Regions from separate parts of the Dechloromonas sp. ARDL1 genome, predicted to be linked through region 4. Evidence: predicted binding sites of a transcription regulator. Region 4 holds the regulator's gene; each other region holds the start of a gene.

Evidence for each region. Region 4 encodes FNR, which switches genes on or off when oxygen is low (the NO sensors DNR and NnrR bind a similar motif). Its sites were predicted from a motif close to TTGANCTAGNTCAA; they were not measured.
Region 1: the regulator FNR is predicted to act here: its motif matches at 5,143-5,156, upstream of AB6Q56_RS22120 (chaperone NapD).
Region 2: the regulator FNR is predicted to act here: its motif matches at 3,924-3,937, upstream of AB6Q56_RS21275 (cytochrome c oxidase subunit 3 family protein).
Region 3: the regulator FNR is predicted to act here: its motif matches at 3,434-3,447, upstream of AB6Q56_RS19170 (tetrathionate reductase family octaheme c-type cytochrome).

What each region holds. Positions count from the first base shown of each region.
Region 1 covers NZ_CP168939.1:4,483,028-4,490,963, forward strand. Annotated here, with positions in the region: gene AB6Q56_RS22090 (YgaP family membrane protein) at 77-265, opposite strand; gene AB6Q56_RS22095 (Crp/Fnr family transcriptional regulator) at 340-1,008, opposite strand; gene xth (exodeoxyribonuclease III) at 1,015-1,779, opposite strand; gene AB6Q56_RS22105 (acyl-CoA thioesterase) at 2,148-2,618, opposite strand; gene ahpF (alkyl hydroperoxide reductase subunit F) at 2,690-4,243, opposite strand; gene ahpC (alkyl hydroperoxide reductase subunit C) at 4,366-4,929, opposite strand; gene AB6Q56_RS22120 (chaperone NapD) at 5,236-5,496, shown strand; gene napA (nitrate reductase catalytic subunit NapA) at 5,493-7,936, shown strand, end outside.
Region 2 covers NZ_CP168939.1:4,296,874-4,304,809, reverse strand. Annotated here, with positions in the region: gene purE (5-(carboxyamino)imidazole ribonucleotide mutase) at 1-390, opposite strand, end outside; gene folD (bifunctional methylenetetrahydrofolate dehydrogenase/methenyltetrahydrofolate cyclohydrolase FolD) at 391-1,248, opposite strand; gene AB6Q56_RS21285 (indolepyruvate oxidoreductase subunit beta) at 1,322-1,933, opposite strand; gene AB6Q56_RS21280 (thiamine pyrophosphate-dependent enzyme) at 1,930-3,807, opposite strand; gene AB6Q56_RS21275 (cytochrome c oxidase subunit 3 family protein) at 3,992-4,588, shown strand; gene AB6Q56_RS21270 (hypothetical protein) at 4,591-4,884, shown strand; gene aceE (pyruvate dehydrogenase (acetyl-transferring), homodimeric type) at 5,125-7,806, shown strand; gene aceF (dihydrolipoyllysine-residue acetyltransferase) at 7,823-7,936, shown strand, end outside.
Region 3 covers NZ_CP168939.1:3,873,312-3,881,247, forward strand. Annotated here, with positions in the region: gene AB6Q56_RS19160 (DUF3373 domain-containing protein) at 1-1,062, opposite strand, end outside; gene AB6Q56_RS19165 (cytochrome b/b6 domain-containing protein) at 1,090-1,713, opposite strand; gene AB6Q56_RS19170 (tetrathionate reductase family octaheme c-type cytochrome) at 1,724-3,235, opposite strand; gene AB6Q56_RS19175 (ATP-binding cassette domain-containing protein) at 3,485-4,402, opposite strand; gene AB6Q56_RS19180 (alpha/beta hydrolase) at 4,390-5,028, opposite strand; gene AB6Q56_RS19185 ((2Fe-2S) ferredoxin domain-containing protein) at 5,033-5,341, opposite strand; gene AB6Q56_RS19190 (response regulator) at 5,397-6,716, opposite strand; gene AB6Q56_RS19195 (IS5 family transposase) at 6,850-7,936, shown strand, end outside.
Region 4 covers NZ_CP168939.1:2,192,666-2,200,601, forward strand. Annotated here, with positions in the region: gene AB6Q56_RS10780 (putative bifunctional diguanylate cyclase/phosphodiesterase) at 1-122, opposite strand, end outside; gene AB6Q56_RS10785 (heavy metal translocating P-type ATPase) at 109-2,307, opposite strand; gene AB6Q56_RS10790 (universal stress protein) at 2,304-2,729, opposite strand; gene AB6Q56_RS10795 (sulfite exporter TauE/SafE family protein) at 2,743-3,414, opposite strand; gene hemN (oxygen-independent coproporphyrinogen III oxidase) at 3,479-4,882, opposite strand; gene fnr (fumarate/nitrate reduction transcriptional regulator Fnr) at 4,968-5,711, shown strand; gene AB6Q56_RS10810 (hypothetical protein) at 5,726-6,235, opposite strand; gene AB6Q56_RS10815 (porin) at 6,290-7,450, opposite strand; gene AB6Q56_RS10820 (TonB-dependent receptor family protein) at 7,772-7,936, opposite strand, start outside.

The DNA of each region.
Region 1 (7,936 bases), 2.2 Mb from region 4:
GAGCGGACAAAAAAGACGGCGGGCTTAAACCCGGCCGCCTTCAGCGAAAAAGCTTGGAAAGCCTTGTGCTGTCTCGTTATTTCTTGGTTGGGCAGGTGTTCAGCCCGAGCAGCGGGTAGATCGGGCACCAGCCGATCAGGCCGGTAGCCAGGGGAACGATGCCGATGTAGCCCCAGACCGGCAACAGGCCGGCCACGGTGGCACCGACCAGGCCGGCGCCGGCAACGATACGCAGGGTTTTGTCGATTCCGCCAACATTTGCCATGGTGTTTTCTCCGTCAGGTTGTGTTTGGACGGTGTCACTTTATTGCCGCCAAGTTGTCCCGTATGTAACCACGGTCACACAGAAGCGATTTTTTGCAGGCCGGGGCGATCGATGATGCTCAACTGTTCGCGGCCGAGCGTGACAAGGCCCTGCGCAGAAAATCCCTTGAGCAAGCGGCTGATGATTTCGCGCACGCTGCCCAATTCGTCGGCAAGCTGCTGATGGGTAACATTCAATGAATTTTCGTTACGCGCCAGGAGCAGCTTGGCCAGGCGTTGGTCGAGCCGGGCGAACGCAACTTCCTCGACCAATTGCATCAGTTCGGCGATGCGGTCGGTGAATAGGTGGAAGACAAAGTCGCGGAATGGCGCATGCTCGACCAGCAGGCGGGAAAACTCGCCGACCGGCAAGGCAAGCAGCGTCAGCGGCGTTTCGGCGATACCTCGGGCGTTATAGTCGGTGTGCGCCAGCAGGCAGCTGGAACTGATGATGCAGGAGCCCCCCGGCGCGACGCGGTAGAGCATCAGTTCGCGCCCGCTGGTCGCCAGCTTGATGACCTTGATGCTGCCTTCGAGCAGCAGCGGGAAGCCCTGGCAAGGCTGGTGTTCGGCAAAGACCTGGCTTCCCGCTGGCAGGTGCATGACGGCCTGGGGGTGTGTCAGTGCGGCCAGGCGTTCTGCCGGCAAGGTCGCGAGGGCTGGATAGAGTGCGAGCAGGCGTTCGGCGGCAGTGGTCGTTGGCATGGCTTCTCAATCAATCGTTGCCCACACGGGTGCGTGATCGGATGGACGCTCCAGCTTGCGCGGGGCACGGTCGATGCCGGCGGCGGAGCAATTCTCGGTCAGGGGGGGCGAGAGCAGGATATGGTCGATACGCAGGCCGAGGTTTTTCTGAAAGCCGAGCATACGATAATCCCACCAGGAGAACGTTTTTTCCGGCTGCTCGAACAGCCGGAAACTGTCGCTCAGGCCGAGGCCGATCAAGCGCTGAAAAGCGGCGCGCTCGGGTTCGGAGCATAGAATTTCGCCAGACCAGCGCTTGGGGTCGTGCACGTCCCGGTCGTCGGGGGCGATGTTGTAGTCGCCGCACAGCGCCAGTTTCGGGTATTTGACGATTTCCTCGCCCAGCCAGGTGGCCAGGGCATCGAGCCAGCGTAGCTTGTAGTCGTACTTGTCGCTGCCGACTGCCTGTCCGTTGGGCATGTAGGCACAGACGATCCGGGTGTCGCCGACGGTGCCGCTGATCAGGCGTTTCTGTTCGTCGGGGAAGTGCGGATTGCCGCAGACCACGTCATGAATCGGCGTGCGCGCCAACAACGCCACCCCGTTGTACGTTTTTTGGCCGGAGAAGGCAGCATGGTAGCCGGCCGCCTCGATCTCGGCTTTCGGGAAATTGTGGTCTTCGAGCTTCAATTCCTGCAGGCACAGCGCATCGGGCGCGGCGGTGGCAAGCCAGTCGAGCAGATGCGGCAGGCGGACTTTTAGGGAATTGACGTTCCAGGCGGCAATCTTCATGAGTTGAATAAGGTTTTGAATGTTGGAATGTTTGTACGTTGCTGCTTGATGCGGCGACCTACGGAGCGAGATGAAACAAGGTTGTTGGAGGCTATTCTGCCAGCCATCCCTCGAAACGGAAAATTGGGCGCAGTGCCAGTCATTACCCGTGCTTCCCAGCCGCTGGGGTCAAGATGGCCCTTTCCCGGTACTCGGCGAACCCTGAACACCTAACAGCAGTTGGTCGCTTGTCTAGGCTTTGAAAACTTCATGCACATGGGTTTTATTTGTTGACGAAGACTCACGTAAGCAGTGGGTCCGCTACACACCTGCCGACACGGCCGGTTTGGTCGTTGGTTTTGTTTAATCGTCGCTGCCTTTCGAGGTGGCTAAAGAGCATGCCGTCGGGTTTCGAATTCCTTGCGCAGCTCACGGCGAATCTGGGCGGCCTTGTAGCGACGGATTTCGTCTTGAGTTTGGGCGACCAGCGGCGGGACTGTTGTGGTTTGGCCCCTGTCGTCTACGGCGACCATGGTGAAGAAACAGCTGTTGGCGTGACGGACGACTTGATCGCGGATGCTTTCGGCCAGTACCTTGACGCCAATTTCCATCGAGGTGTTGCCGGTATAGTTCACCGAGGCAAGGAAGGTGACCAGTTCGCCGACGTGGATGGGCTGGCGGAACATGACCTGGTCGACCGACAGCGTGACGACGTACTGGCTGGCGTAGCGACTGGCGCAGGCGTAGGCGACCTGATCGAGCAGCTTGAGGATGCTGCCGCCGTGGACGTTGCCGGAGAAATTGGCCATGTCCGGGGTCATCAGCACGGTCATGGCGAGTTGGTGCTTAGGTAGGTCCATTTGCGGTTCCTGAAAGAAAAACGGCCAGGGACGGATTGCCGTCGCTGGCCGTGGTTTGAGAGATGGGCAAATCAGGCCGGAGCCGAGCTGCGGATCAGGTGATCGAAGGCCGACAGAGACGCCGTTGCGCCGGCGCCCATGGCGATGATGATCTGCTTGTACGGCACGGTCGTGCAGTCGCCGGCGGCGAAAACGCCGGGAACCGAGGTGTGGCCCTTGGCGTCGATCTCGATTTCGCCGAAACGGCTCAGCTTGACGCTGCCCTTCAACCAGTCGGTGTTGGGCAGCAGGCCGATCTGGACGAAGATGCCTTCCAGTTCGATATGCCGGACTTCCTCGCTGACGCGGTCCTTGTAGGTGATGCCGTTTACTTTCTGGCCGTCGCCGGTCACTTCGGTCGTTTGGGCCGACTTGATGACCGTGACGTTGGGCAGGCTGTTGAGTTTGCTCTGCAACACGGCATCGGCACGCAGGGTATCGGCGAATTCGAGCAGCGTGACGTGGGCGACAATGCCGGCCAAATCAATGGCCGCCTCGACCCCCGAATTCCCGCCGCCGATGACGGCGACGCGCTTGCCCTTGAACAGCGGGCCGTCGCAGTGCGGGCAGAAGCAGACGCCCTTGGCCTTGTATTCCTTTTCGCCGGGTACGTTCATCTCGCGCCAGCGGGCGCCGGTGGCGAGGATGACGGACTTGCTCTTCAGCGTGGCGCCATTTTCCAGTTCCACCTCGATCAGTTCGCCCGGGGTAAGTTTGGCGGCACGCTGCAGGTTCATGACGTCGACTTCATAGTCCTTGACGTGCTGTTCCAGCGCGGCGACCAGCTTGGGACCTTCGGTGTGGCTGACCGAAATGAAATTCTCGATGCCCAGCGTGTCCATGACCTGGCCACCGAAGCGCTCGGCGACGATGCCAGTCCGGATGCCCTTGCGGGCAGCGTAGATGGCCGCCGCCGCACCAGCAGGTCCACCACCGACGACGAGGACATCGAAGGCATCCTTCTTGCCGAGTTCTTCCGCTGCACGGGCAGCGGCACCGGTGTCGACCTTGGCGAGGATTTCTTCGATCAGCATGCGCCCGGCGCCGAATTCGGCACCGTTCAGGTAGGTGGTCGGCACGGCCATGATCTGGCGGGCGTTTACTTCGTCCTGGAACATCGCGCCGTCGATCATCGTGCTGGTAATCCCGGGGTTGAGCACGGCCATCAGGTTGAGCGCCTGAACGACATCCGGGCAGTTATGGCAGGACAGCGAGATGTAGGTTTCGAAATCGAAGCCGCCAGGCAAGGCCTTGATCTGGTCAATGACCGACTGCTCGACCTTGGGCGGATGGCCGCCGGTCTGCAGCAGCGCAAGGACGAGCGAGGTGAATTCATGGCCCATCGGGATGCCGGCAAAATGGATGCGCGGCGCCTCGCCCGGCAGGCCGATGGCGAAGGAGGGGCGGCGGGCGGCGTTACCGTTTTCGCGCAGGCTGACCTTGGCGGAGAGGTTGGCGATGTCGATCAGCAGGTCACGCATTTCCATGGCCTTGGCGCTGTCGTCGAAGGAGGCGACGAGTTCGATCGGGCGTTGCAGCTTTTCGAGGTAGGCCGACAACTGGGCCTTGATGTTGGCGTCGAGCATGGGGTATCTCCCTTTCTGAATTTCACTGCAATGGCCCGCTGAGCGAGGCATTGCGCTGAAATCCCGCCGCCGGGATGACGGCGGGTTTCTCTTTTATATGATTCTCTGTTGGCGGTTGGGGCTTAGATCTTGCCGACCAGGTCCAGCGACGGAGCCAGGGTCTTTTCGCCTTCTTTCCACTTGGCCGGGCACACTTCGTTCGGGTGGCTGGCGGTGTATTGGGCGGCCTTCAGCTTGCGCAGCGTTTCGGACACGTCACGGGCGATTTCGTTGGAGTGGATTTCAACGGTCTTGATGACGCCGTCCGGATTGATTACGAAGGTGCCGCGCAGGGCCAGGCCTTCTTCCGGGATGTGGACGCCGAAAGCGTTGGTCAGGGCATGCGTCGGGTCGCCGACCAGCGGGAACTGGGCCTTGCCGACGGCCGGCGAGGTTTCGTGCCAGACCTTGTGCGAGAAGTGGGTGTCGGTGGTGACGATGTACACCTCGGCACCGGCCTTCTGGAATTCGGCGTAGTTGTTGGCGGCATCCTCGATTTCGGTCGGGCAGTTGAAGGTGAAGGCAGCCGGCATGAAGATCATGACCGACCACTTGCCCTTCAGGCTGGCGTCGGTGACTTCGATGAACTTGCCGTTGTGGAAAGCCTGGGCCTTGAACGGTTGAACCTGAGTGTTGATGAGCGACATTGCGTTTCTCCTTGCTTGGGTTGGGTACGTTGTTACGTTTGGGACAGGACGAATCTTAGGTAAGTCTTTTGCATTGATCCAATTGATTGCTTCAATGCTGGTGATAGCGGTTGAGAATCGTCTGGGGCACAATGGTCTTTTGGATAATTTAGTTCTAAAGAACTAGTATTTTTTCGGCGTTAGTACTAGTTTGAATCTGTCGTCCGGGTGGAATTGACTCAAATCAAGTGAATAGCCCTACTATTCGGAGAGATTACGCCCCGTGGCAGCGGATGCTGCCGTTTGCATTTCAGGAGCTTGTTCAACATGAATATTTCCAGTGCCATTCTGCACATCGCACCAGCCCGTTTGGAGGAGGCGCGCAAAGCATTGCTGGCGCTTTCGGGGCTGGAAATTCATGCCGAATCTCCGGACGGAAAAATGGTCGTCGTGCTCGAAGACAACGATCTGGAATCGGCTGCCAATAAATATGTAGCCCTGCATGGTGTTCCCGGCGTCGCATCGGTGGCCATGGTTTATCAGTACAGCGACGACGAATCAGTAGAAACCGAGGAGGTACAGGCGTGAAACTCAATCGACGCGATTTCATCAAGGCCAACGCGGCCGCGGCGGCCATGTCGGCAGCCGGGATGGCCGCTCCGGGAACGGTGCTGGCGCAGGGCAAGGACGATATCCGCTGGGACAAGGCAGCATGCCGCTTCTGTGGCACCGGCTGCGGCGTATTGGTGGGCACCCAGGACGGCCGCGTGGTGGCCACCCAGGGCGATCCGGATGCACCGGTCAACCGTGGCCTAAACTGTATCAAGGGCTATTTCCTGTCCAAGATCATGTACGGCGCCGACCGCGTGAAGACGCCAATGCTGCGCATGAAGGAGGGCAAGTTCGACAAGAATGGCGACTTCAAGCCGATCTCCTGGAAGCAGGCCTTCGACATCATGGAAGAGAAGTGCAAGGCGACACTCAAGGCCAAGGGGCCGAACGGTATCGCCATGTTCGGTTCCGGCCAATGGACCGTGTGGGAAGGCTATGCCGCCGCCAAGCTGTGGAAGGCTGGTTTCCGCTCTAACAACCTCGACCCCAATGCCCGTCACTGCATGGCTTCCGCCGTTGCGGGCTTCATGCGCACTTTCGGCATCGACGAGCCGATGGGCTGCTACGATGACATCGAGCATGGCGACGCCTTCTTCCTGTGGGGCTCGAACATGGCCGAGATGCATCCGATCCTGTGGACGCGCATCACCGACCGCAAGCTCTCCAACAAGAACGTCAAGGTTGGCGTGCTGTCTACCTTCGAGCATCGTTCCTTCGAGTTGGCCGACATTCCGATGGTATTCAAGCCGAATACCGATCTGGCCATTCTCAACTTCATCTGCCACCACATCATCTCGACCGGCAAGGTGAACCAGGATTTCGTCAGTAAGCACGTCAAGTTCAAGAAGGGCGAAACCGACATCGGTTTCGGTCTGCGCCCGAACCACGATCTGGAAAAGAAGGCCACCAACAACGGTTATCCGGGTGAAGATGGCAAGCCGAAGGGCAATCCGGGCAAGGCCGACGACATGACCTTCGACGACTTCAAGAAGTATGTCGCGGATTATCCGGCCGACAAGGTCGCCAAGATTTCGGGCGTGCCGGCCAAGGACCTGATCGCCATGGCCGAGCTCTATGCCGACCCGAAGGTCAAGTGCGTCTCCTTCTGGACCATGGGCTTCAACCAGCACACGCGCGGCACCTGGGTCAATAACATGATCTACAACGTGCACCTGCTGGTCGGCAAGATTTCCGAGCCGGGCAACAGCCCGTTCTCGTTGACCGGTCAGCCATCCGCCTGCGGCACGGCGCGCGAAGTGGGTACTTTTGCCCACCGTCTGCCGGCCGACATGGTGGTTACCAACCCGGAGCACCGCAAGCATACCGAGGAACTCTGGCAACTGCCGGACGGGACCATCCCCGACAAGATCGGCCTGCACGCCGTGGCCATGGCTCGTGCGCTGAAGGACGGCAAGGTCAATTTCTACTGGCAGCAGTGCAACAACAACATGCAGGCTGGTCCGAACATCAACCAGGAGCTGTATCCGGGTTGGCGCAATCCGGACAATTTCATCGTCGTTTCCGACCCCTACCCGACCGTCTCGGCGATGGCGGCCGACCTCATCCTGCCGACCGCCATGTGGGTCGAGAAGGAAGGTGCCTACGGCAATGCCGAGCGCCGCACCCAAATGTGGCGCCAGCAGGTCAAGGCGCCGGGCGAAGCCCGTTCTGATTTGTGGCAGGTCATGGAATTCGCCAAGCGCTTCAAGATGGAAGAGGTCTGGCCGGCCGAACTGCTCGCCAAGGCGCCCAAGCTCAAGGGCAAGACCCTGTTCGATGCCCTGTTCGCCAACGGGACGGTCAACAAGTTCCCGGCCAAGGACACGCAGGCAGGCTTCGACAACGACGAATCGAAGCACTTCGGCTTCTATGTCCAGAAAGGCCTGTTCGAGGAATATGCGGCTTTCGGTCGCGGCCATGGTCACGATCTGGCGCCGTTCGACACCTACCACAAGGCTCGTGGCCTGCGCTGGCCGGTCGTCGAGGGCAAGGAAACCCTGTGGCGCTTCCGCGAGGGTTACGACCCGTATGTCAAGAAGGGCGAGGGCGTCAAGTTCTACGGCCACAAGGACGGTAAGGCGATCATCTTTGCCCTGCCGTATCAGGATCCCCCGGAAATGCCGGATGCCGAGTACAACCTGTGGCTGTCCACCGGTCGCGTGCTGGAGCACTGGCATACCGGTTCGATGACCCGTCGCGTCCCGGAACTCTACAAGTCCTTCCCCGATGCAGTGGTCTTCATGCACCCCGACGACGCCCGCGACCGCGGTCTGCAGCGCGGCATGGAGGTCAAGATTGCCTCTCGCCGCGGCGAAGTGACAATGCGGGTCGAAACGCGCGGTCGCAACAAACCGCCGCGTGGCTTGGTCTTCATCCCGTTCTTCGATGCCGGTCGTCTGGTCAACAAGTTGACGCT
Region 2 (7,936 bases), 2.1 Mb from region 4:
GAGCGCGGCATTGGCGGCGCCGGCCTCGCCGATGGCGAAAGTGGCGACCGGAATGCCCTTCGGCATCTGCACGATGGAGTGCAGCGAATCGACGCCGGACAGCGCTTTCGACTGGACCGGCACGCCCAGCACCGGCACCGTGGTCTTGGCGGCCAGCATGCCCGGCAGGTGGGCGGCGCCGCCGGCACCGGCAATGATTGCCTTGATGCCGCGCTCGCCAGCCATCGCGGCGTAATCGAACAGCAGGTCCGGGGTGCGATGTGCGGAAACGACACGTGCTTCGAAGGGAACGCCGAATTCCTTGAGGATCACGGCAGCGGCCTGCATGGTCGGCCAGTCGGAGTCGGAGCCCATGACGACGCCGACGACGGGTTGGTGAACTGCGTTCATTTAGCGGATTCCTGCCTTGCGTTCAGCGGCCTCGATGGTATTGGCCAGCAACATGGTGATGGTCATCGGACCAACGCCGCCCGGGACCGGCGTGATCTGGCCGGCAACCTGGAGGCAGTCTTCGTAATCAACATCGCCGCACAGCTTGCCGTCCGGCAGACGGTTGATGCCGACGTCGATGACCACGGCGCCCGGCTTGATCATGTCGCCCTTGACGAACTTCGGCTTGCCGACGGCAGCGACGACGATGTCGGCGCGCTTCGTATGGAAGTTCAAATCACGGGTCTTGGAATGGCAGACGGTAACGGTGGCGCCGGCGTTGATCAACAGCATCGCCATCGGCTTGCCGACGATGTTGGAGCGGCCGATGACCACGGCTTCCTTGCCGGTCAGGTCGACGCCGCCCTTCTCGAACATCTTCATGACGCCGTACGGGGTGCACGGGATGAAACGCGGTGCGCCTTGCGACAGGGCGCCGACGTTTTCGGCATGGAAACCATCGACGTCCTTCTCGGCGGAAATGGCTTCAAGCACCTTCTCTTCGTCAAAATGCTTGGGCAGCGGCAGTTGCACCAGAATGCCGTGGATGGCCGGATCGGCGTTCAACTCGGCGATCTTGTCGAGCACGACCTGCTGGTCGACATCGCGGTCATAGACAATCTTTTCGGAATGCATGCCGATGGCCAGACAGCCATTGACCTTGTTCTTCACGTAAACCTGGGAGGCCGGGTCTTCGCCGACCAGAATGACCACCAGGCCAGGCTTGTGTCCCTTGGCGGTCAGGGTTTCCACGCGGGCCTTGAAGCTTTGGCGCAGCTCTTCAGCCAGCGCCTTGCCGTCGATAATTTGTGCCGTCATCGTCGCATCCAACAAAAAGAAAACGGGAAAGGCGGCTGCCTTTCCCCTTGATTTGGCGCGAATTTTACCAGAATCAGGCGGCGGCTGCTTCGGCAGTGCCAACTGCCGCGCGGCCGGCCGCGAACGCCTGCCGGTTCAACGCCACCACCTTCTCGCCCTTGCGCTGGAAACGCTTGAGTACGCATTCGAGCAGAATGTCGGCCGAGAACGGCAACTGGTCGGCAATCGCCCCCAGCATGACGGTATTGCCGAGGCGAATATCGCCCAGCTCCTGGGCGATGGTCGTCGCATCGAAGGCGACGACCTTGGTGCCAGCCGCCTTCATCTGGCCGACCGGGTCGGCCGGGTAGTCATACAGGCCCAGCTCGACCACCGGCGGCACGAAACGCGAGTCGTTGACCAACGCCGCCGCTCCCGGGCGCAGCATGTGCATCCAGCGCAAACCTTCGGCCGCCTCGAAGGCGAGCAGCACATCGGCCTCCCCCGGGGCGATCTGCGGCGACAGGACACGCGGGCCGAAACGCAGGTGCGACGAAACCACGCCGCCGCGCTGCGCCATGCCGGCGACTTCGGTCTTCTTCGCATCGTGACCGAGCGCAATGGCCGCCTCGGCGAGAATTTCGGTCGCCGTCATGACGCCCTGACCACCAATGCCAACGACGAGAATATTGGTCGTGCCGCTCATGCCGAACATCCTTTCTTGACCAGGGTAATGGGCGATACCGGCGCGTAATGCTGGATTGCCTTGGGCGCACAGGGCTGCAGGCACAGGCCGCAACCGGTGCACACCGACGACTCGATACGCACGAAGGCCAGATCGACCTCGCGTCCGGAAGCCTTCACTTCCTTGCCGCGCCGGGTGACATGGATGGCCGGACAGCCGACGTCGAGACAGTTGCCGCAACCCGTGCACTTGTCCTCATGCACTTCGTAGGGCTTGAGCTTGTGGTAGTCCTTGATCAGCACGCACGGCTGGTCGGTGATGATGACCGATACTTCGGGAATCTTGACCTCGTCGCGCACCGTCTTGAACAGGGTCGGCAACTCGTAGGGATTGACGACGTGGATGCGCTCCTTCTTGACGCCCAGCGCTTCGCACAACTTGGCGAAGTCGATGCGCGGCGCATCCTCACCGTAGATGTCGCGGCCATTGCCCGGATTGTCCTGCCCGCCGGTCATGCCGACGGCGCGATTGTCGAGCAGCATGACCGTGACGTTGGCCTTGTTGTAAACCATGTCGAGCAGGCCTTGCATGCCCATGTGCAGGAAGGTCGAGTCACCGATGACGGCAACGATGCGCTTGTCCTTGTCGGCTTCGCCACGCCCCTTGTCCATGCCGAGGGCGATGCCCATCGAGGCCCCCATCGACACGCAGGTATCCATCGCCTGCCACGGGTGGCCGGCGCCCAGCGTATAGCAGCCGATGTCGCCGGAAATATTGAGGTTGCGTACCTGGGACAGCGTGTAATAGACACCAAGGTGCGGACAGGCCACGCACATCGTCGGCGGCCTCGGGAAGATCTGGGCGGGACGAATGGTGATGGCCGACGCGTCGACCGGCTCGCCGAGCAGGCGGGCAATGGCCGGCTTGAGCACCGGCGGCGCCAATTCGCCCTGCAGCGGCAGGATGTCCTTGCCGACAACCGGGATGCCCTGTGCCTTCAGTTCGGTTTCGACCAGCGGTTCGACTTCCTCGACAACGACGACCTGATCGACCATCGCCGCCAGTTCGCGGCATTTTTCAAGCGGCAGCGGACAGGAGAAGCCGAGCTTGAGGACCGGCGCATTCGGGAAGGACTCGCGAACATGCATGTAGGCCGGCCCCGAGGCGATGAACCCGACGCGGCGGTCGCTTCCGGCTTCGATGAAATTGAGCGGCGACTGCTCGGCCTCGGCGCGCAAGGCACCATCGCGCTTGAACATCAGCGGAATGCGCTTGCCGGCATTGCCCGGCACCATGACGTAACGCGAGGGATCCTTCTTGAAGCCGGCACCGACATGCGCCTGGCGCTCGCCCACGGTGACCAGCGCCTTGACGTGGTTGATGCGGGTCGTCATGCGCAGGATGACCGGTACCTGGTATTTCTCGGACAATGCGTAGGCAGCCAGCGTCATGTCGTAGGCCTCCTGCGAATCGGCCGGCTCGAACACCGGCACATGCGCGAAGCGGCCCCAGTAGCGGGAATCCTGTTCGTTCTGCGACGACGACAGGCCGACGTCATCGGCGATGGCGATGACCAGGCCGCCATCCACGCCGGTCAGGGTCAGCGTCATCAACGCATCGGAGGCGACGTTCATGCCCACATGCTTCATGCAGCAGAAGGCCCGCGACCCGGCATAGGCGGCACCAATGGCGACCTCCAGCGACACCTTTTCATTGACCGACCATTCGGCGTAGATATCCGGATAGGTCGAGATGACCTCGAGCATTTCGGTCGACGGCGTGCCGGGATAGGCGGCGGCGACCTTGACGCCGGCCTCCCACACGGCGCGGGCGACCGCTTCGTTGCCGGACATCAGAATCCGGCTGGCTGCCGGCGCGGGCATGACTGCCGCCATATCGACTCCTCGGAAATCAATTCGAAAACCCATGATTATAGGAAGGCCTATCCACACCGATTTGATACAACGCAAGGCAAACAACCTTTTCATTCGGTGTCATGACAAGAACACCATTGATGGACATCAATGCCCGGCACCGGCATGAGCGGAACAATGGCGACATCACCTCAACCGCACCGCCATGAACACCGCCACGCTCGAACTCACCCCGTCAGAAACCGCCGGCCGGCGCATCCCCGGCAACAAGGGCATCTGGGTCGGCATCACCTGCGAATTCGTCGAGTTCGCCGTGCTGTTCGCGGTGTATTTCATCGCCCGCGCCCATTTTCCCGAAGCCTTCCACGAGGGCGCCCAGCGCCTGAACATCCTGGCCGGCACCGGTATCACCCTGCTGATGATCACCAGCAGCTATTGCATCGCCTGCTCGGTCAACGCCATACGCCAAAACAAGCACCGCAGCGCCGTGATCTGGCTGATCGCCGGGCTGGTGATCGCCCTCGGCTACCCCGTCGTGAAAATCCTGGAAATCAGCTGGAACCTGGCCCATGGCATCAACGGCGAATCGGGCATCTTCTTCACCGTCTATTACTACCTGACCTTCAACCACCTGGTCCATGCCACCTGGGGCATCCTCGGCATCCTGTGGGTGCTGGCCCGCCTGCTCTTCCACGGCTACACGGCCGACGACTACGTCGGGCTGGAGGCCCTGGCCAGCTATTGGCACGCCACCGACATCATCTGGCTGGTCATCTTTCCCTTCTTCTACGTTCTCGCCTGAACATGCCCGCCAAAGACCACTTCGCCCTGCTCACCGGCGCCTGGCTGGCGCTGATCGCCCTGACCCTGGCCAGTCTCGGTCTCGGCGAATGGTTCCGCGAGCTGTCCTGGCTGCCGCTGGTCGTTGCCGCCATCATGTGGATCAAGGGGGCCGTCGTCGCCCGTTATTTCATCGAATCGCACGTCGCCCACCCCTTCATTGCCCGCGTGCTGCAGGTCTTCATCGCCCTCGCGCCGATCGCCCTGGTCATCACCGCCTTCTTCGGCAACACCGTGGCCCGCTGGGCCACCCTCTAACCCCGCTCGGTCGCAACTGAAATACGCGGAAAGCTCCTCGCGAGCCTTCCGTCCTACGTATTTTCCCTAACCCAAAACGGCTAAAAAACGCGCCCGCCTTTATTGCACGATGCGAATTTTGTTTTTACAATACGAAACACGCATTAGGGAAAGTACGGACTCGCGAACCGGTCCGCAAGGAGTAAAGTTGTTTTGCTAGACACAGGCAAAACAGAATGAACACCAACCGTGGAGACAAACATGGCCAACCAGCCGAATGCACTGCCTGATCCTGCCGACCTCGATCCGCAGGAAACAAAAGAATGGATTGATGCCCTCGAAGGCGTCATCAACGTCGAAGGTCCGACCCGCGCGCATTACCTGATCGAGAAAGTCATCGGCCAGGCCCGCCTGAACGGCGTCGATATTCCCTACTCGGCCAATACCGAATACATCAACACCATCCCTGCCGAGCAGCAGCCCAAGTACCCGGGCAATGCCGACATGGAAATCAAGATTCACTCGTACATCCGCTGGAACGCGATGGCCATGGTCGTCCGCGCCAACAAGGACACCAACGTCGGCGGCCACATCGCCTCCTTCGCATCCGCCGCCGCCCTCTACGACGTCGGCTTCTCGCATTTCTGGCACGCCCCGTCCGCCGACCATGACGGCGACCTGATCTTCTTCCAGGGCCACTCGGTCCCGGGCGTCTATTCGCGCGCCTTCATGCTCGGCCGTTTCACCGAGGAGCAGATGGACAGCTTCCGCCAGGAAACCGGCGGTACCGGCATTTCGTCCTACCCGCACCCGTGGCTGATGCCGGATTTCTGGCAGTTCCCGACTGTTTCCATGGGCCTCGGCCCGATCCAGGCGATCTACCAGGCCCGCTTCATGAAGTACCTGGCCTCGCGCGGCCTGATCGATGCCGCCAAGGCGGAAAAGCGCAAGGTCTGGGCCTTCCTCGGCGACGGCGAGACCGACGAGGTCGAATCGCTCGGCGCCATCGGCATGGCCGGTCGCGAAAAGCTGGACAACCTGATTTTCGTCATCAACTGCAACCTGCAGCGTCTGGACGGCCCGGTGCGCGGCAACGGCAAGATCATCCAGGAACTCGAATCCGAATTCCGCGGTGCCGGCTGGAACGTCATCAAGCTGATCTGGGGCACCCACTGGGATGCCCTGTTTGCCCGCGACAAGACCGGCATCCTGAAGAAGCGCATGATGGAACTGTGCGACGGCGAGTACCAGACCTTCAAGGCCAAGAATGGCGCCTACGTCCGCGAGCATTTCTTCAATACGCCGGAACTGAAGGCACTGGTCGCCGACTGGACCGACGATGACGTCTGGAACCTGAACCGTGGCGGCCACGACATCTTCAAGATCTTCGCCGCCTACAACGCCGCCGTCACCCACAAGGGCGCCCCGACCCTGATCCTGGCCAAGACCATCAAGGGCTTCGGCATGGGCCAAGCCGGCGAGGCCATGAACATTTCCCACCAGCAGAAGAAGATGGACAAGGAGCAGATCGCCCGCTTCCGCGACCGTTTCAGCCTGCCGATTCCGGACGACAAGCTGGAGGAACTGCCCTACCTGAAGTTCGCCGAAGATTCGCCGGAATACCAGTACATGCGCCAACGCCGCATGGACCTCGGCGGCTTCCTGCCGTCGCGCCGCCGCAAGGCCGCCTCGCTGGCCGTGCCGGCCCTCGACACCTACGCCGCGCTGTTGAAGGCTTCCGGCGAAGGCCGCGAACTGTCGACCACCATGGCCATCGTCCGCATCATGAACATGCTGCTCAAGGACAAGCAGGTCGGCAAGAACGTCGTGCCCATCGTGCCGGACGAGTCCCGCACCTTCGGCATGGAAGGCATGTTCCGCTCGGTCGGCATCTGGAACCAGGAAGGCCAGAACTACGTGCCGGAAGACCATGACCAGCTGATGTTCTACAAGGAATCGAAGACCGGTCAGGTACTCCAGGAAGGCATCAACGAAGCCGGCGCCATGAGCGACTGGATCGCCGCCGCCACCTCATACTCGGTGCATGGCGTGCAGACCATTCCGTTCTACATCTGCTACTCGATGTTCGGCCTGCAACGCACCCTCGACCTCGTCTGGGCAGCGGGTGACCAGCGCGCCCGTGGCTTCCTGATCGGCGGCACCGCCGGCCGCACCACGCTGAATGGCGAAGGCCTCCAGCACGAAGACGGCCACAGCCTGATCCTGTCGCAACTGGTTCCGAACTGCGTTTCCTACGACCCGACATTCCAGTACGAAGTCGCCGTCGTCACCCAGGACGGCATGCGCCGCATGTTCCAGGAGCAGGAAGACGTCTTCTACTACCTGACCGTGATGAACGAGAACTACGAGCACCCGGAAATGCCGGCAGGTGCCGAGGCTGACATCATCAAGGGCATGTACGCCTTCAAGAAGGGCGGCGAAGGCAAGCTGCGCGTCCAGCTGCTGGGTTCCGGCACCATCTTCCGCGAAGTCATCGCCGCCGCCGACCTGCTCAAGGCCGACTGGGGCGTCGAAGCCGACATCTGGGGCTGCCCGTCCTTCAACGAACTGGCCCGCGACGGCCAGGACGCCGCCCGCTGGAACCTGCTGCACCCGCTCGAAGCGCCGAAGCTGTCGCACGTCGAGCAGAAGCTGGCCGGCGCCGAAGGCCCGGTGGTTGCCGCGACCGACTACATCAAGCTGTTCTCCGAGCAGATTCGTCCGTTCGTCAAGAACACCTACATCACGCTCGGCACCGACGGTTTCGGTCGCTCCGACACCCGCGAGAAGCTGCGTCACCACTTCGAGGTCGATCGCCACTGGGTCACCCTGGCTGCCCTGAAGGCGCTGGCCGACGAAGGCAAGATCGAGCGCGAGAAGGTTGCCGCCGCCCTGGTCAAGTACAACCTGGATCCGGCCAAGCCGAATCCGATGTCGGTTTAATCGGGAGGAGACGACAATGAGCCAAATCATCGAAGTCAAAGTCCCGGATATCGGCGATTTTTCCGACGTGCCGGTCATCGACCTGTTCGTCAAGGTCGGCGACAGCATCAAGGTCGACGACGCCATCGCC
Region 3 (7,936 bases), 1.7 Mb from region 4:
CAGCGCATCGGTGTCGATGGGAACCAGCGAGATGCCGATCATATCGGTATCTTCCAGCGAGTTGGTGAGCGCTCTACTGAAGCCGGCCTCGTAGCCCCGGCCATAGCAGAGCTTGGCGTAGGCGCCGGGGAGCGCATCGATGTCCGGTGCCCAGCCGACGGTCATGCCGTCGAAGGCGTAATCGACCAGCAGGGCGGGCGTGCCGCCAGTACCCGGACGCGGGGTGTTGCTGCGCAGGTTGCTCGGTGCGCCGTGGGTGGACGGGCGGCGTCCGACGGAGAACCAGATATCCTGATCGGCAATGTTGTTCCACGTCGCATAGACACGGTCGACATTGAGATAGCTGCTCGACGGGATGTGGCCGAGCGTGCCGTCGAAGACCCCCACCCGGTCGGCGAAGAAGGGCGTTGCGCCGCCGTTGGTGATGGCGCTGTCGTCGTTGGCGCCGAAGGTCTTGTACATCAGCAGGCGGGCGGTGACCGAGACGTCCTGTGTTGCCTTGGCGTTCAGGTCGAGTCCGAAGCGATTGGTGTACAGCGTGGCGTTCTCAGGCTTGTAGGCGGGAACGGAGGCGGCGAAATTGTTCAGGCCGCCCATGATGGCCTGGTTGCCCGGGTTGCTCATGAAGGCCCGCGCCTGCTGGTAAGTCTGAACGGCAGCCATGTTCTGCGAGAAGCCCATCAGCGTTCCCAGCGGCGGTACGCCGCTACTCATCGCCGAGGTTTGGGCGGCCTGGAAGGTACCCTGGACATCGGTGAAGGGCTTGGTTTCTCCGCGTAGGCTGTCGACGCGGAACTGATAGTCGCCGCCGACCGTCAGCCACTTGTCGAGCGCCCTGTCCTCATTCTTCTGCACCTTTTCCTTGATGTCGCTGACTGCCGCGGCAGCCTGCTTGCTGGTTTCCTGGTTGGCCTGGACCAGTGCCCTGAGGGTCTCGATTTCCTTGGCCATTGCCTCGACCTTTTTGAGCAGTTCAGCATCGGTGGCTTGGGCGCCCAGCGGAATGAACAGGCCGGCAACCAGCGTGGCGAGTAGGCGGCGTGTGGTTTTTGCGTGAGTCATGATGGGTGATCTCCCTGAAACGAGTTCTTATTGCGCCTTGGCGGGCTGGGTTTCTTCGTGGACATCGTCGTCCCAGCCGGTGACCATGGCCTTGAAGTGGGCGGTCGGCGTGTGACCGGCGGTGCCCAGATAGACGTGGACGATCAGGAAGAGCAGCAGCAGGAAGGCGGCGAAGGTGTGCGCCAGGGCGATGGCGCCCAGGCTCAGCCCGTCGAAACCGGCGGCGCCGAGCTGGTTGTAGAACAGATAGAACAATCCGGTGATCCAGATCAGCGGGTTGATGAACAGCTTGACGCCGAGGTAGGCGACTCGCTGCAAGGGGTTGTGCTTGCGGTTTTTTGTCTTCAGGTAGGGGTGATGCTCGCCCTTGAAGATCCCGAAGGCGTAGAACAACGCGACATCGAGCATCTTGTTCGTGGTGGGGATGTACTGGCGCCATTCGCCGGTAGTGAAATGCCAGAAGATGGCGAAGACCCACAGGCCCATGAGCAGCCAGGCAGCCGTGGTATGGGTTTCGGCGGCCTTTTCCCAGCCGAACAGCTGGTAGCTGCCATGCACCTCGAAGCCGGTGAGCAGCATGGTGATGATCAGGGCGGCTTGAGCCCAGTGCCAGAAGCGTTCGAAACGCTTGAATACGTATACGCGTGCCATGTTGTTCCCCTTATTGCTTCTTCGACGCGGCGATGCGGCCGATGCCATGTCCGGCTACGCCCAGAACGGTCAGTCCGACCAGTGCCCAGCCGGCGGTGTCGAGCAGGCCGAGGTGGTCGCGGCTGCGGCCCGGGATGTAGATGCCGTCCACCTTTTCCAGGCGACCGTTGCTGGTATGGCATTCGGCACAACCGACGGCCTTGTCCTTCGGTGCGACCATGTGGGTGATCGGCCACATCGCAGCGGTTTCGATGAAGTCGTACTTGCCCGAATACGGCTTGCCGGCGGCGGCCATGCCGGCGGCGATGGCACGGTCCCAGTTCATGTTCTTCCAATAGGCATCGTCGTCCTGGCCGGCCAAATGGTTGATGGTCAGCGTCTTGTTCTCGGCATCGAAGGGCTGCTTGCCGCGGAAGAGCTTCACCGGCCAGATCATCGACTTGCCGTCGCTGGCGCTGCCTTCGAACTTGCTGATCCACACCGGCTGGTTGGCCTTGTCGATCTTGTCGTCGGCCAGGGTGTATTTGACGGTGCCGTTGAACCAGTAGTACTCGGGCTTGACGTTGTCTTCATAGACGAAGTCGCCCTTGATGCCGAGGTAGATGTCGTGGCCTTCGTCGTTCTTGATGACCAGCGGCTTGCCGTTCTTGTCGCGCTTGCCGGCGGTGGACCAGTCCCAGGACATCTTGGTCGGCAGGTCGCCACGGGCGAAGGCCGGGATGTGACAGGTCTGGCAGGCCAGCTTGTCGGTGTGGTCGTTCAGCTTCGCCGTTTTCTTGTGCGGTGTCTGGCCGTGGCAGGCTTGGCAGGTTGTCGGATTGCTGCCGTCGGCCTTGCCGCGCATGTGGGCGCCCTCCTTGTCCTGGGCGGTCGGCGCATAGCGGCTGCCCGGAACCTGGTGGCCCTTGGTCATGTGGCAGGTGGCGCAGGTGAAGTTAAGGCCATCTGCCGCCATGTGCACGTCGAGCGCCTTTTCCGGCTTTTCCAGAGAGCTGTCGAGGTCGCCGTGCTTGACGCCGTCGCCGCCGCCACCGTAGAAGTGGCAGGCGCCGCAGGTCGACCGCTTGGTCGGGCCGACCTTCTGCGCGATTTCGCTCAGGTTGATGCCGCGGACGATCTTGCCGGATCCGGGCGGGAACTCGGTGTCCTTGGTCACCGGGTTGCCGGCGAAGCCGGAGGGTTTCTTGTACTTGCCGGTCTGGTCATGGCAGACCAGACAGTCGACATTGCTTTCCGAGGTCAGGTCGAATTTCGGTCCGTCGGTGTTGTAGCCGATGTGGCAACTGGCACAGGCCTTGTAATTCGAGGTCACCGAGGTGCAGAAATTGTTCACCACGTGCTTCTTGCCGAGCAACTGCTGGGTGTCCGGATTGCGGTACTCCCACTTCCAGTGCTGGGTCAGGTGTATCTGCTTGGCGGCTTCGGTGTGGCAGCCCAGGCAGGTCTTGGTGACTTCCGGGCCCGAGGAAAACCCCTGCTGGAGCTCCTTGAACTTGCTGTGGTCGGCGGTCGACTTGAGCAACTAGGGTGTTGGTTGCGATGCGGCCGGGTCATTGCTGGACATGGCCGGTCCCGTGAGCGCCAGAGCGGCGATCACGACCAGTGCTTGCTTGATCAGTTTCATGATTCCCCCTGTTAAGAGCCGGTGGGCTCAGGAATCCGCTCGCCCCGCAGACGACGGATCCTTGAAGGAATATTAGGCCTCCCTGATGCTCGAATATTGATATTCATCAATATTCGATAAGTCTTCTATTCTAATTTTGCTTGGTGCTCAGTCGCGCAACTCGCGGCCGGTCAATTTGATGAAGACGTCTTCGAGGTTGGAGGCGCGGTGTACGTAGCGCAGGCCGTCGACCTCGGCCAGTTGGGCAAGCAAGGGGCGCGGATCGCGGCAGTAGAAGAAGGCGGTTTCGCCGCTGGTTTCGACTCGTTCGCACAGACCACGATGGCGCTCGACGAAGGGCGGCAACTGGCCGCGCGCTTCGTCGAAGACTTCGACGACCTGCGGCTCGATGTGTTCGGCGATCAGGGTGCGCGGACTACCTTCGGCGATCTTGCGGCCATGGTCGATGACAATCAGTGAGTCGCACAGGCGCTCGGCTTCGTCCATGAAATGGGTGGTCAGGATCAGCGTCTTGCCGGCGGACTTGAGCTGTTTCAAGCGGTCCCAGATCAGGTGGCGGGCCTGCGGGTCGAGACCGGTGGTCGGTTCGTCGAGAAAGACGATATCGGGGTCGTTGACCAGTGCCCGAGCCAGGGTCAGCCGCCGTTTCATGCCGCCGGAGAGTGTGGCGATGCGGGCGTCGGCCTTGTTGCCGAGGCCGGCGAACTCGAGCAGTTGCGGAATACGGCTGCGGATATCCGCATCCTTCATGCCAAAGTAGCGACCGAAGACGAGCAGGTTCTCGGCGCAGCTGAAATCGGGGTCGAGGTTGTCGAATTGCGGTACGACACCGACCCGTGCCCTCGCCTGCTGCGCTTGGGCGGGGATCGGGTAGCCATTCAGGGCGATGCTGCCGCCGGCGGGGGCGGTCAGACCAAGACAGAGGCGTAGCGTGGTGGTCTTGCCAGCGCCGTTCGGGCCAAGCAGGCCGAAGCAGGTTCCGGCATCGACGGCGAAGGAGAGGCCGGCGACCACCTCCTGATCGCCGTAGGCCTTGCGCAGGTCGCGGACGTCTAGTGTCGCCACGCTTGGGTGATGATGTCGCGGATAACGTGCAGGCGGCGGTGGAAGAAGTGATCGGCGCCGGGCACCACGACTACCGGCAGATCCAGCGGCAAGGCCCATTCGAAGACGTTGCTCAAGGGGACCAGCGTATCGTCGGAGCCGTGGATGACGATGGTGTCGTGCGGCACGGCCTCGGTGTCGTAGTGGCGGGTGCTTTCCACGTAGCCAGCCGCCGTGCCGACCAGCACCAGGCGCTGGGCCGGGTGGCCGGCTTCCTTGAGGCGTTTGGCGACCCGGCTCTGGCAATAGGCGCCGAAGGAGAAGCCGGTAAGGACGACCGGCAGGTTGCCGCAGCGGCGCCTGGCTTCGTCGAGCACGGCGAGCAGGTCGTCGGTTTCGCCGACGCCTTCGTCATGCACGCCGTCGGTACCGCCGACGCCGCGGAAATTCGGGCGGAAGGACGCATAGCCGAGGCTGACGAAGGTGCGTGCCAGGGTGTAGGCCACCTTGTTGGTATTGGCCCCGCCGCCAAGCGGATGCGGGTGGGCGACCAGCGCGATGCCCTTGGGGGCATCCGGCCGTTCCATGATGACCTCGATCTTGCCTGCGGGGCCATCGATCAGGAGTTTCTCTTCAGGGGCTTTCATGGTGTCAGATCTTCAAACGGTCGACGACCTTGCCGCCGATCAGGTGTTCCTGAATGATTTCCTCGACATCTTCCTTGTCGATGAACGAGTACCACGTCTCCTCGGGATAGACGACCATTACCGGGCCGTTGTCGCAGCGACCGAGACAGCCAGCCTTGTTGATGCGGATGGCGCCGGGGCCGTTCTTTTTCAGCGCGCCGACGCGGTCCTTGGCGTAGGCGAACAGGTCGGAACCGCCCAGGTTGTTGCAGCATTGCTCGCCGCCTTCGCGCTGGTTGGTGCAGAAAAAAACGTGGTGTTGGAAATAGCTCATGCGGGTCTCCTGTGCAGACCCGCATTATAGGCGAGGGGTTTTGGGGTGTGGGCGCTCAGGCGTTGGCCTGTTCCGGCGAGCGGGGGCGTGGCTGTGACAGGCTGGTCAGCAGCAGCTTGAGAAAGACCGCCGGGTCGATGGGCTTGGTGGCGAAGTGGTTCATGCCGGCCGCCAGGCAGTGCTCCCGGTCTTCTGCGAAGGCGTTGGCGGTCATGGCGATGATCTGCACGTCGCTACCGGCGGGTAGCGCCCGGATGCGGCGGGTTGCTTCGAGGCCGTCCATTTCGGGCATCTGCATATCCATCAGGATCAGGTCGTAGCGGCGTTCGCCGGCCATCCGCACCGCCTCGACCCCGTTTTCGGCGGTGTCCACGCGGAAACCGATATCTTCGAGGAGGATCTGGGCGACTTCGCGGTTAACCGGTTCATCTTCCACCAGCAGGATGGGTCTTCCGGAATACATCTGGCGCAGCAAGGCTTCGCAATCATCGGGATGTGCCGTGTCGGGCAAGGCAGCGTCGGGCGATTTCTTGAGGCGGGCGGTGAACCAGAAGATACTGCCTTTCCCGGGTTCGCTACGGACGCCCACCTCACCGCCCATCGCCGTGGCGATGTGGGCGGTAATGGCGAGCCCCAGGCCGGTGCCGCCATATTTGCGGGTAGTCGAGCCGTCAGCCTGCTCGAAGGCATTGAACAGACGTGCCTGGGCATCGGGTGCGATGCCGATGCCGGTATCCTCGACCTCGAAACGCAGGGTGACGTGTTCGGCCTCGTCCGCCTCAACGCGCATGCGCAAGGCCACGCTACCCTGCTCGGTGAATTTCACGGCATTCGACGCATAGTTGAGCAGGCATTGCTGCAGGCGTGTCTGGTCGCCGATCAGATGCACCGGTAGGTTGTCGGGCAAGGTGCAGGTCAGTTGCAGGTGTTTTTTGAGCACGCGCTCGTGCAGCATGGAGCGGATGTTCTCGAAGAGCGTGGCGGGTTCGAATGCCGTTTCCTCCAGCACCAGCTTGCCGGCCTCGATCTTGGAGAGGTCGAGCACCATGTTGATGACTTCGAGCAGATGTTCGCTGGCGGCTTCCAGCTTGCCGAGGCGGCCGCTCTGCTCCGGAGCCAGCCCGGCACGCCGGATCAGCAGTGCCATGCCGTTGATGGCATTGAGCGGAGTGCGGATTTCATGACTCATGTTGGCCAGGAAGATGCTCTTGGCACGATTGGCCTGCTCCGCGGTTTCCTTGGCCTTGGACAGGGCCACGGTACGTTCGGTGACGCGCGCCTCGAGCTGGGTATTAAGGTCGCGCAGCTCCTGTTCGCGGGTCAGGATGGCGTCGGCCATGTGGCCGATGTCGGAAGAGAGTCGGTTGAATTCCACGATCCGTCCCCGTGGCCACTGTTTGGCCGTTTGTCCTAGCAGGCTGCTGAAATACTTCCCCATCCTGTCGACGAAACAGCGGGTTTGATCGTTATAGAGATTCACCGAGATTACCGAGAGCACAAAGCGGATCATGCGCGGAGCCGACACCTTCACCGAGAGTTTGTTTACGATGCGTCGCCTGGACGACTTTGTGCCGGCGCAGCACCCGTTGCGGCCGATCCGGGCGATGGTGAATCGGGCGCTCAAGGATATCGAACCCCTGCTCAGCGGCATGTATGCCGCCGACGTCAAAGGCGGTCGCCCCAGCATTGCCCCGGAGAAACTCCTGCGTGCCATGCTGCTGCAAATCTTCTACAGCATTCGCTCGGAACGGCAATTGATGGAGCAGACCCAGTACAACCTGCTCTTTCGCTGGTTCATCGGCCTATCGATGGACGATGCAGTCTGGGTGCCCACCGTCTTCACCAAGAATCGCGAACGCCTGATTGCCCACGATGCCGTGATCGAACTCTTCAATGCGGTACTGGCCATTGCCGAGAAGCAGAACTGGCTATCAGGCGAACATTTCAGTGTCGACGGCACGCTCATCCAGGCTTGGGCGGGACACAAGAGTTTCCTGCGCAAGGACGGCGGAGATGATGAAGGCGGCGGCAATTTCAAGGGCCAGTCACGCAGCAATGACACCCACGCCTCACGTACCGACCCGGATGCCCGACTGTACCGCAAGGGCAATACCGCCAGTGAGTTGCGCTACATGGGACACACCTTGAGCGACAACCGCCACGGACTCATTGCCAGTGCGGTCGTGACCACGGCCGATGGCTATGCCGAGCGGGAAGTTGCCAAGGCCCTGATCGCCGATGCCCGCCAAGTCGCCGGCGAAACGGCTGAAATCACCCTCGGCGCGGACAAGGGCTACGATGCCCAGGAATTCATTGCGGCACTCATCGAACTGAATGTCATTCCCCATGTGGCGCAGAACACCAGCCATCGCCGTTCTGCCGTGCCGGACGACATTGCCGGCAGTGACGGTTACGCGATCTCCCAGCAAAAGCGCAAACTCATCGAACAGGGATTCGGCTGGGCCAAGTTCATTGGGCCGATACGCCAGGTGATGGTGCGCGGACTGGAGAAGGTCGATCAGTTGTTCGTGCTGACCATGGCCGCCTACAACCTGACGCGCATGCGCTCCTTGGGAGCAATCCGTCCGCTGGGGG
Region 4 (7,936 bases):
GCCTCCATCGCATCTCGAAACATTGTTTCCTGATCGCTCATCGTTACGGTGCTATCTGCCAATTCCTTGCCATTATCGACACCCACTTTGCTGTAAAGCTCGCGATCATCAGCGACGACCATCGAACTTCCCCAATTGCCCCATTTGATTCCGCGGCCGCCAACGCTTGAGCAGCAAGGAATTCGAAACCACCGAAACCGAACTCATCGCCATGGCGGCGCCTGCAACGACCGGACTGAGCAAACCCAAGGCAGCAAGCGGAATTCCGAGCACATTGTAAATGAAAGCAAAGAAAAGATTTTGTCGGATCTTGTGTAAAGTAGCAGTGGATAAGGAGATCGCCTCGCCCACCCCGAGCAGGTCGCTACGGATCAACGTCAAATCCGCCGCCTCGATGGCTGCATCCGAGCCGGCCCCCATGGCAAAGCTGACATCGGCAGCAGCCAGCGCTGGCGCATCATTAATGCCGTCGCCGACCATGCCGACCAGATTGCCGCCCGCCTTCAGTTCATTGACGGCACTTGCCTTACCGCCGGGCAGGATGGCTGCCCTGAATTCTTCGATGCCGGCCTGTGCCGCAATGGCTGCCGCCGTTCTCGGATTATCGCCGGTGAGCATGACCACGCGGATACCTTGTCGCCGCAAACCTTCGACCGCAGCACGCGACGTTGGGCGCAAGGCGTCCGCCACCGCAAAAACTGCCAGTATCACGGCGCCTTCTGCCAGCACGACGACCGTCTTGCCTTCCTGCTGCCAACGGTGGGCCACGCCATCACCCCCAAGACCCAGCCACTCCGGAGCCCCCAGGCGTAACGAGCGCCCCGCGACGACGCCCTCCACCCCCATCCCGGCCCAGGCCTTGAAGCCGCTCACCGGCAGGATGGTTGCGTCGGCTGCGGCAGCGACGATGGCGCACGCCAAGGGATGCTCGGAGTTTTGTTCCAGCGCAGCGGCCAGACGCAGCGCCTCGGCGGCCGGCATGCCGCGCGCCTCGCTGTCCGTCACCTGCGGCAGGCCACACGTCAGCGTCCCCGTCTTGTCCACCGCCAGCACTTTCATTTTCTCGGCCCGCTCCAGCGCCTCGACGTTCTTGACCAGAATGCCGGCCCGCGCCCCCTGTCCGGTACCGACCATGATTGCCGTCGGCGTCGCCAGACCCAGGGCGCAAGGACAAGCGATGACCAGTACGGCAACCGCATTGATCAGCGCCTCGGCGACCTCGCCCGAATACAGCCACCACCCGACGAAAGTCAGCAAGGCGATTGCGCAGACGGCGGGCACGAAAATGGCGGAAACCCGGTCGGCCAGGCGCTGGACCGGCGCCTTGGAGCCTTGAGCCTCGCCGACCAGCCGGATGATGCCAGCCAGCAAGGTATGCTCGCCAACCCCGGTCGCCCGGCAGCGCATGGCGCCCTGCCCGTTCGAAGTGGCCGCGAAAACCTTGTCGCCAGCGCGCTTCCTGACTGGCATGCTCTCGCCGGTAAGCATGGCTTCGTCGATGCTGGACTCCCCGTCGATCACTTCGCCATCGACCGGAACGCTCTCACCGGGCCGGACCTGGAAAATATCGCCCGGCATCAATGTATCGACTGCCACCTCCACCCACCGCCCGTCTCGTTCGACTCGCGCGGTCTTCGGCTGTAGCAGGATCAATGACTCGATAGCCTCGGAGGTCCGCGCCCTGGCCCGCGCTTCGAGCAGCTTACCCAGCAGAACCAGCGTAATCACCGCTGCTCCGCCTTCGAAATAGACATGCTGCGGTAGCTCAAAAATCGTTACCACGGCTGAAAGCCCCCAAGCCATGGTGGTGCCCAGCGCGACCAGCACATCCATGTTTGCACCGCCGCCGCGCAGAGCCTTATAGGCTCCTTCGTAGAAGCGCCAGCCGATCCAGAACTGCACCGGGGTCGCCAGCAGCAGCTGTAGCCAGCGAGGCAATTCACGCTCGTGACCCTGTTCGCCGAACATGAACAACATCTGCCCGGCCAATGGCACAGTCAGCAGCACGGCAATCCAGAAGCGCCTGAGATCATGTCGATAGCTATGCAGCTTGTCCGCTTTTTCTCGCTCGCGCGTACGGGCGTCGACGACTTGGGCCACAAAACCGGCCTTGCCCACCGCGGCGACCACAGCCGTCTCGTCGGCAGCCCCCGAGAGCCGCACCCGGGCCCGCTCAGCGGCCAGATTAACCGACGCCTGCATGCCGGCCTGGCGATTCAACACCTTTTCCAGACGGGCAGAACAGGCAGCACAGGTCATGCCGCCGATGGAAAATTCGACGACCCGAGCCGATTCGTTATCGCTCATTTGACCAGCAAGACGGGGCAAGGCGCGTGCTGCAGCACGCGCGTCGCCACCGACCCCATGAGCAGGCCGGCAAGTGGATTGCGCCCATGGGTTCCCATCACGATCAGATCGCAGCCAAGCTCACCGGCCATCTTGCAAATAACCTCGGGCGGCTGACCGACGTGGATATGTGTGGTGTGAAAGCGCCCGGCCGCATCGAGCTTCTGCTGCGCAGCCAGCAACTGCTCCTGGCTCTCTTCCAGATAATAGGCGTGCAGCGTCTCCTTGCCGACATGCGCCTGAACGCGGCCGATGGGAATTGGCAAATGAACGTGCAACAAGTGAATTTCCGGCACGTCGCGCAAGCAGGCGACTGTCGCGATCAACTGGTCGACGGCACGCAGCGAACAAGGCGAACCATCCGCCGGCAACAAGATTTTCATGGCGAGACCTATCTTAAATCCAGCCCGACAAGCGCATCAGGCCGAAGAATCCGTATATCCCGAAGCCTAGCACCAACAGTCCGGAGATGGTACGTACAGCCGGACGCTTGACGAATTCGTTCAGTCGCGCCAGCAACAGGCCTGCAAGCAACAGATTGGGCAGGGTACCCAGCCCGAAGGCCAGCATCGCGGCCGCTCCCCGCCCTGCCGACCCTGCGGCCAGCGCTGTCGCCAGGGCGCTATAAACCAGGCCACAAGGCAGCCAACCCCACAGCAGGCCGAGCGGAAAAGCCTGAGCGACGCCGCGGACGGGCAGAAAACGCCGGGTCAACGGCTGCAAGCGACGCCACAAACCTTGCCCGGCCCGTTCGGTGAAAGCCAGCGCACTGGTAATGCCAAGCAAATAAAGCCCGAGCGCAACCAGCATCAAGTTGGCGATGAAATAAAGAACCATGCGGGCCGGCACCTGCCCCTCGAGTCCCAGGCTGGCCGCACCGAGCGCACCAGCGATGGCGCCTGCGGCGACGTAGGAGAGAATGCGCCCGCCGTTGTAGGCGAAATGCATCCCCCACCCGGCCTTGCCGCCCATAGACATGGCGCCGACGATGCCGCCGCACATGCCTACGCAGTGTGTACCGCCAAGCAAACCGACGAGGAACAGGGCAAGAAAACCGGTATCGGGCATTGAACGACAGGGCCAAAAAGCAAAACGGGCAGTTTAACCTGCCCGTTCGTGTCGTGTCAGGCGATCAGATCACCTTGGAGTAATTCGCCCGCTGCCGCCCCTCGCGGAGGTAACGGTCGAAGACCATGGAGATCACGCGGACCAGCATGCGCCCCGGCGGCAACACGGAAATCCATTCACGCTCGACCTTGAGCAGGCCGGCACGCTCCATTTCCTTCATGTCTTCCAGTTCGGCCGCGAAATACTTGCGGAAGTCGATCAGGTGGGCACTTTCAATGCTTTCGATGGAGAGTTCGAAATGGCACATCAGGGCCTGGATGATCGAACGGCGCAGGATGTCGTCGGCGGTCAGCTCGATACCACGGAACACCGGCAGCACGCCGGCATCAATGCGATCGTAATACTCGTCGGCGGTCTTGACGTTCTGGTAGTAGCTCGGCCCGACCTTGCTGATCGACGAGATACCGAAGGACAGCATGTCGCAATCGGCATAGGTCGAATAGCCCTGGAAGTTGCGGTGCAGGCGCCCCTGACGCTGGGCAACGGCCAGTTCGTCGTCCGGCTTGGCAAAATGGTCCATGCCGATATAGACATAACCGGCCTCGGTCAACTTCTTGATGGCCAACGCCAGAATCTGCATCTTGGTGTCGGCCGACGGCAGATCGGTTTCGTTGATCCGGCGCTGCGGCTTGAACAGGCTCGGCATGTGCGCATAATTGTAGATCGACAGACGATCCGGATCCATGGCCAGCACACGTTCGAGGGTACGATTGAAGCCCATCACCGTCTGGTACGGAAGACCGTAGATCAGGTCGATGGAAACCGACTTGAAACCGTTGGCACGGGCCGCGTTGATGACCAGTGCGGTTTCCTCCTCGCTCTGCACGCGATTGACGGCAACCTGCACCTTTTCGTCGAAATCCTGAACGCCGACGCTCATGCGGTTGAAGCCGAGTTCGCCAAGCAGCGCGACGGTCTCGTAATCGACCTTGCGCGGGTCAACCTCGATGGAATACTCGCCGCCGTCGAGCAACTTGAAATGCTTGCGGGTCTCACCCATCAGCTGACGCATTTCAGAATGTGACAGGAATGTCGGCGTACCGCCACCCCAATGCAGCTGGATCACCTCATGCTCACCGTCGCGCCCTTCCAGGGCCGCAGCCTGCATATCAAGCTCTTTCGCCAGATATTTCAGATACTTGGCGCTGCGCCCATGATCCTTGGTGATGATCTTGTTACAGGCGCAGTAATAGCAAATAGTGTTACAGAAGGGGATGTGGAAGTATAATGAGAGCGGTCTGCTGATTCCGCCGATATTGCGCTTGCCCAGCCATAGATTGGCTGCCTCCGCATCGAATGCTTCAACGAAGCGGTCGGCAGTCGGATAGGACGTATACCGAGGGCCGTTGACGTCAAAACGGCGAATGATCTGCGGATCGAAGACGAGATTTTCAGTTGCGAAATTCATTAGACAAGCCACGAAGTATTGCTCGGATTATGTTCGGAGGGCATCATATCGTGGTTGACATGGATCAAGCCAACGCAGGTTGCCAATGCCCCAAACACGCCCGCTGAATCAGGAAGTTTCGTTGTCCGTCATCAAGACAGCCTGCTCGAACTGCAACCTCCGCGAACTGTGCCTGCCGCTCGGGCTCAGCCTTGAAGAGTTGGAGCGACTGGACGACTTGGTATCGACCCGGCGCCGTGTCAAACGCGGCGACCACCTGTACCGTGCCGGCGAGGCTTTCGACGCCATCTACGCCATCCGCAGCGGCTTCTTCAAGACCGACGTGCTACTCGAGGATGGCCGCGACCAGGTGACCGGCTTCCAGATGGCGGGGGAACTGCTCGGACTAGACGGCATCAGCACCGAACACCACACCTGCAACGCCATCGCGCTTGAAGATAGCGAGATCTGCGCCATCCCCTTCTCCCGACTGGAAGTCCTGTCCCGGGAAATCCATACCCTGCAGCATCACTTCCACAAGGTCATGAGCCGCGAGATCGTCCGCGACCATGGCGTCATGATGCTCCTCGGGACCATGCGCGCCGAAGAGCGCCTGGCCGCCTTCCTGCTCAACCTGTCGCAGCGCTTCACGTCCCGCGGCTTCTCGCATGCCGAGTTCTACCTGCGCATGACGCGCGAGGAAATCGGCTCCTACCTCGGCCTGAAACTGGAAACGGTGTCCCGTGCCTTCTCCAAATTCCAGGAAGATGGCCACATCGCAGTCCAGCAGAAACACATCCGGATACTGAACGTCAACGGCCTCAAGGCCTTGATGAATCACCAGCGCTGACACTCAGGCAAATCTCACCAGCGCAAACGAGCCAATTCCACAGCCCGAACAGCAATCCGCCGTAGCAGTTCGACAGCCTTTCGACGACCAAGCGTTGCATCGCCGGGAAAACGATAAGCCAACATGACATCCCTGCTCGCGGCTTTACGATAAACAGCAATCGACAGCGGGCACACAGCAAGGTGCTCAACTGCTTCCAGCACCAATTCCCAGGCAAGCGCACTACTGCAAAACTGTACGATTTCGGCGCTCTCGAACGGAGACACGCCTCCCTTGCCCCCCGTGCGTTGCAGCATCTGATTGAACGGAAACACAGCACCGACAACCAGTCCTTCTGCCTCAATCACTTCGATCAAGGCATCGCGCGCGGCCTCATACCCCCCATCAGGAACAGGATAGGTCCGGATATCACCCTCAGCCCAAGCCTGCTGCCCCTGCGACACCCAGAGCATGAGGAGGCAAGCAAAAAAACGGGGTACCGCTGACGGCACCCCAAACAGATGCAGAAATGACATCTGACGCAAGAGTCGCTCCCGGACGAGGGATAGCTGAAGCAGCGCCCCCCGATCCAGCTAAACTTAGAACGCGTGCTTGATACCCATGGCAAAGCCGTTGACACCGTTACCGGAAAGGCCTGCCGAGTTACCCATCGGATTGATGGTAAAAGAAGCGTTGCGCTCGTTCTTGATATGGGCGTAGTCGGCATACAACTCGGTACGCTTCGACAAAGCATAACGAGCACCGATTGCCCACTTGCTGGCATCGGCGTCGCTCAAGGTTTTGTCTTTAACTTGGCCGTAGCTGGCCAAAACTTTGGCCTTTCCGAACGGCACGGTAGCCCCGACAAACCAATTGCGGCGATCGTATTCTTGACCGGCCGCCAATCCGCCCAGATTCTGCAAACCAGCGGTGGCACCGTCGAGATCGATGTTGCCGCCAATCAAAGAGTTCTGTTGCCCCTTGATCACATCGTAGACGCCGCCGATCTTGACCACGCCGAAATCGTAGGAAACACCACCAGTCGCCACGTACAAACGGCTATCCGACAGACCGGCAGCCTTGGTGGTTTCGTAATCCAGATCGACGTTCAACGGGCCGTTCGTATAGACGAGATTGACCGAGAACAGGCGGTCGTCAGCGTTGCTGCTACCCGTTATGGCATTAACACCGTTGGTATGAATACCTTTCAAACTACCCTCATTGCCTTGAGTGTTGGTGGCGGTCGCCAAAATCAACGTAAAGCCTTTCCAGGCAGGAGAGATATAGGCAATCGCGTTGGCTGCGCGATCATACTGGGTAGTCATCGAGGCAAAATTGCCGATCGAATAATTGGTAAATGGGTTGTACTTGCCATAGATCCCATAGCGCAGGCCATCAAGATAACCGGCAACGGCTGTACCAAATCCCCCTGTCAGACCGACATAGGAGCGACCAGCCTGGTTCAGGCCACTGCCGGCGTCCGGGTTAAAGCGGTATTGGATGTCGAACAGCGCCTTGAGGCCATTGCCGAGGTCTTCAACCCCCTTGAAGCCCAAGTGGCTGAACGATGCGGCTTGCCCGGTAAAATTGCGGGCCTGGTTGGCGGTACCCACGGCACCACCGGCCGGCACGGCGCCGTTGGTGCCGCTGGTAGTCAGCCACCCCATGTCGATATTGCCATAGATGGTCACGTTGGATTGAGCAAAGGCGGCGCCTGAGGTTGCGGCGGCGATAGCCAGGGCAATAATTTTTTTCTGCATGAATTGTCTCCAGATGTGTGTACAGAAATACGCCCACCCCCCTCGGGCACGGCGGCTTCCCCCAGTGCCGAATCAGTGGCAACAAGGACGCCTACCCTTTGCGAAGCGCGTGCCAGCTCAAGACGAAACCCTCCACATCAAATCAATGCATTTGATTTGATTGGATTTAATTGAGAGAAGGCGAATCGCTCGAACATCAAATGCTGCACAACTGGATGCTCATTTATTGGACAACGCACGATCTTCTGCCCCAAAAATCAACACCCCGACAACAAACAAAAAACCCGGCACGCGGCCGGGCAAATTGGGAAAGGAGAGAACTCAGAATGCGTAACGGGCGCTCACGCCGGCTAGCCAGTTGCGGCCCGGCGCCGACTCGTAGAAACGGTTGTTGCTGTCGCCGACAATGACCGATCCGACGTACTGGCGGTCAAAAACGTTGTCGAGCCGGACAAAGCCGCGCAAGCTCAAGGGGCCGTATTTGCG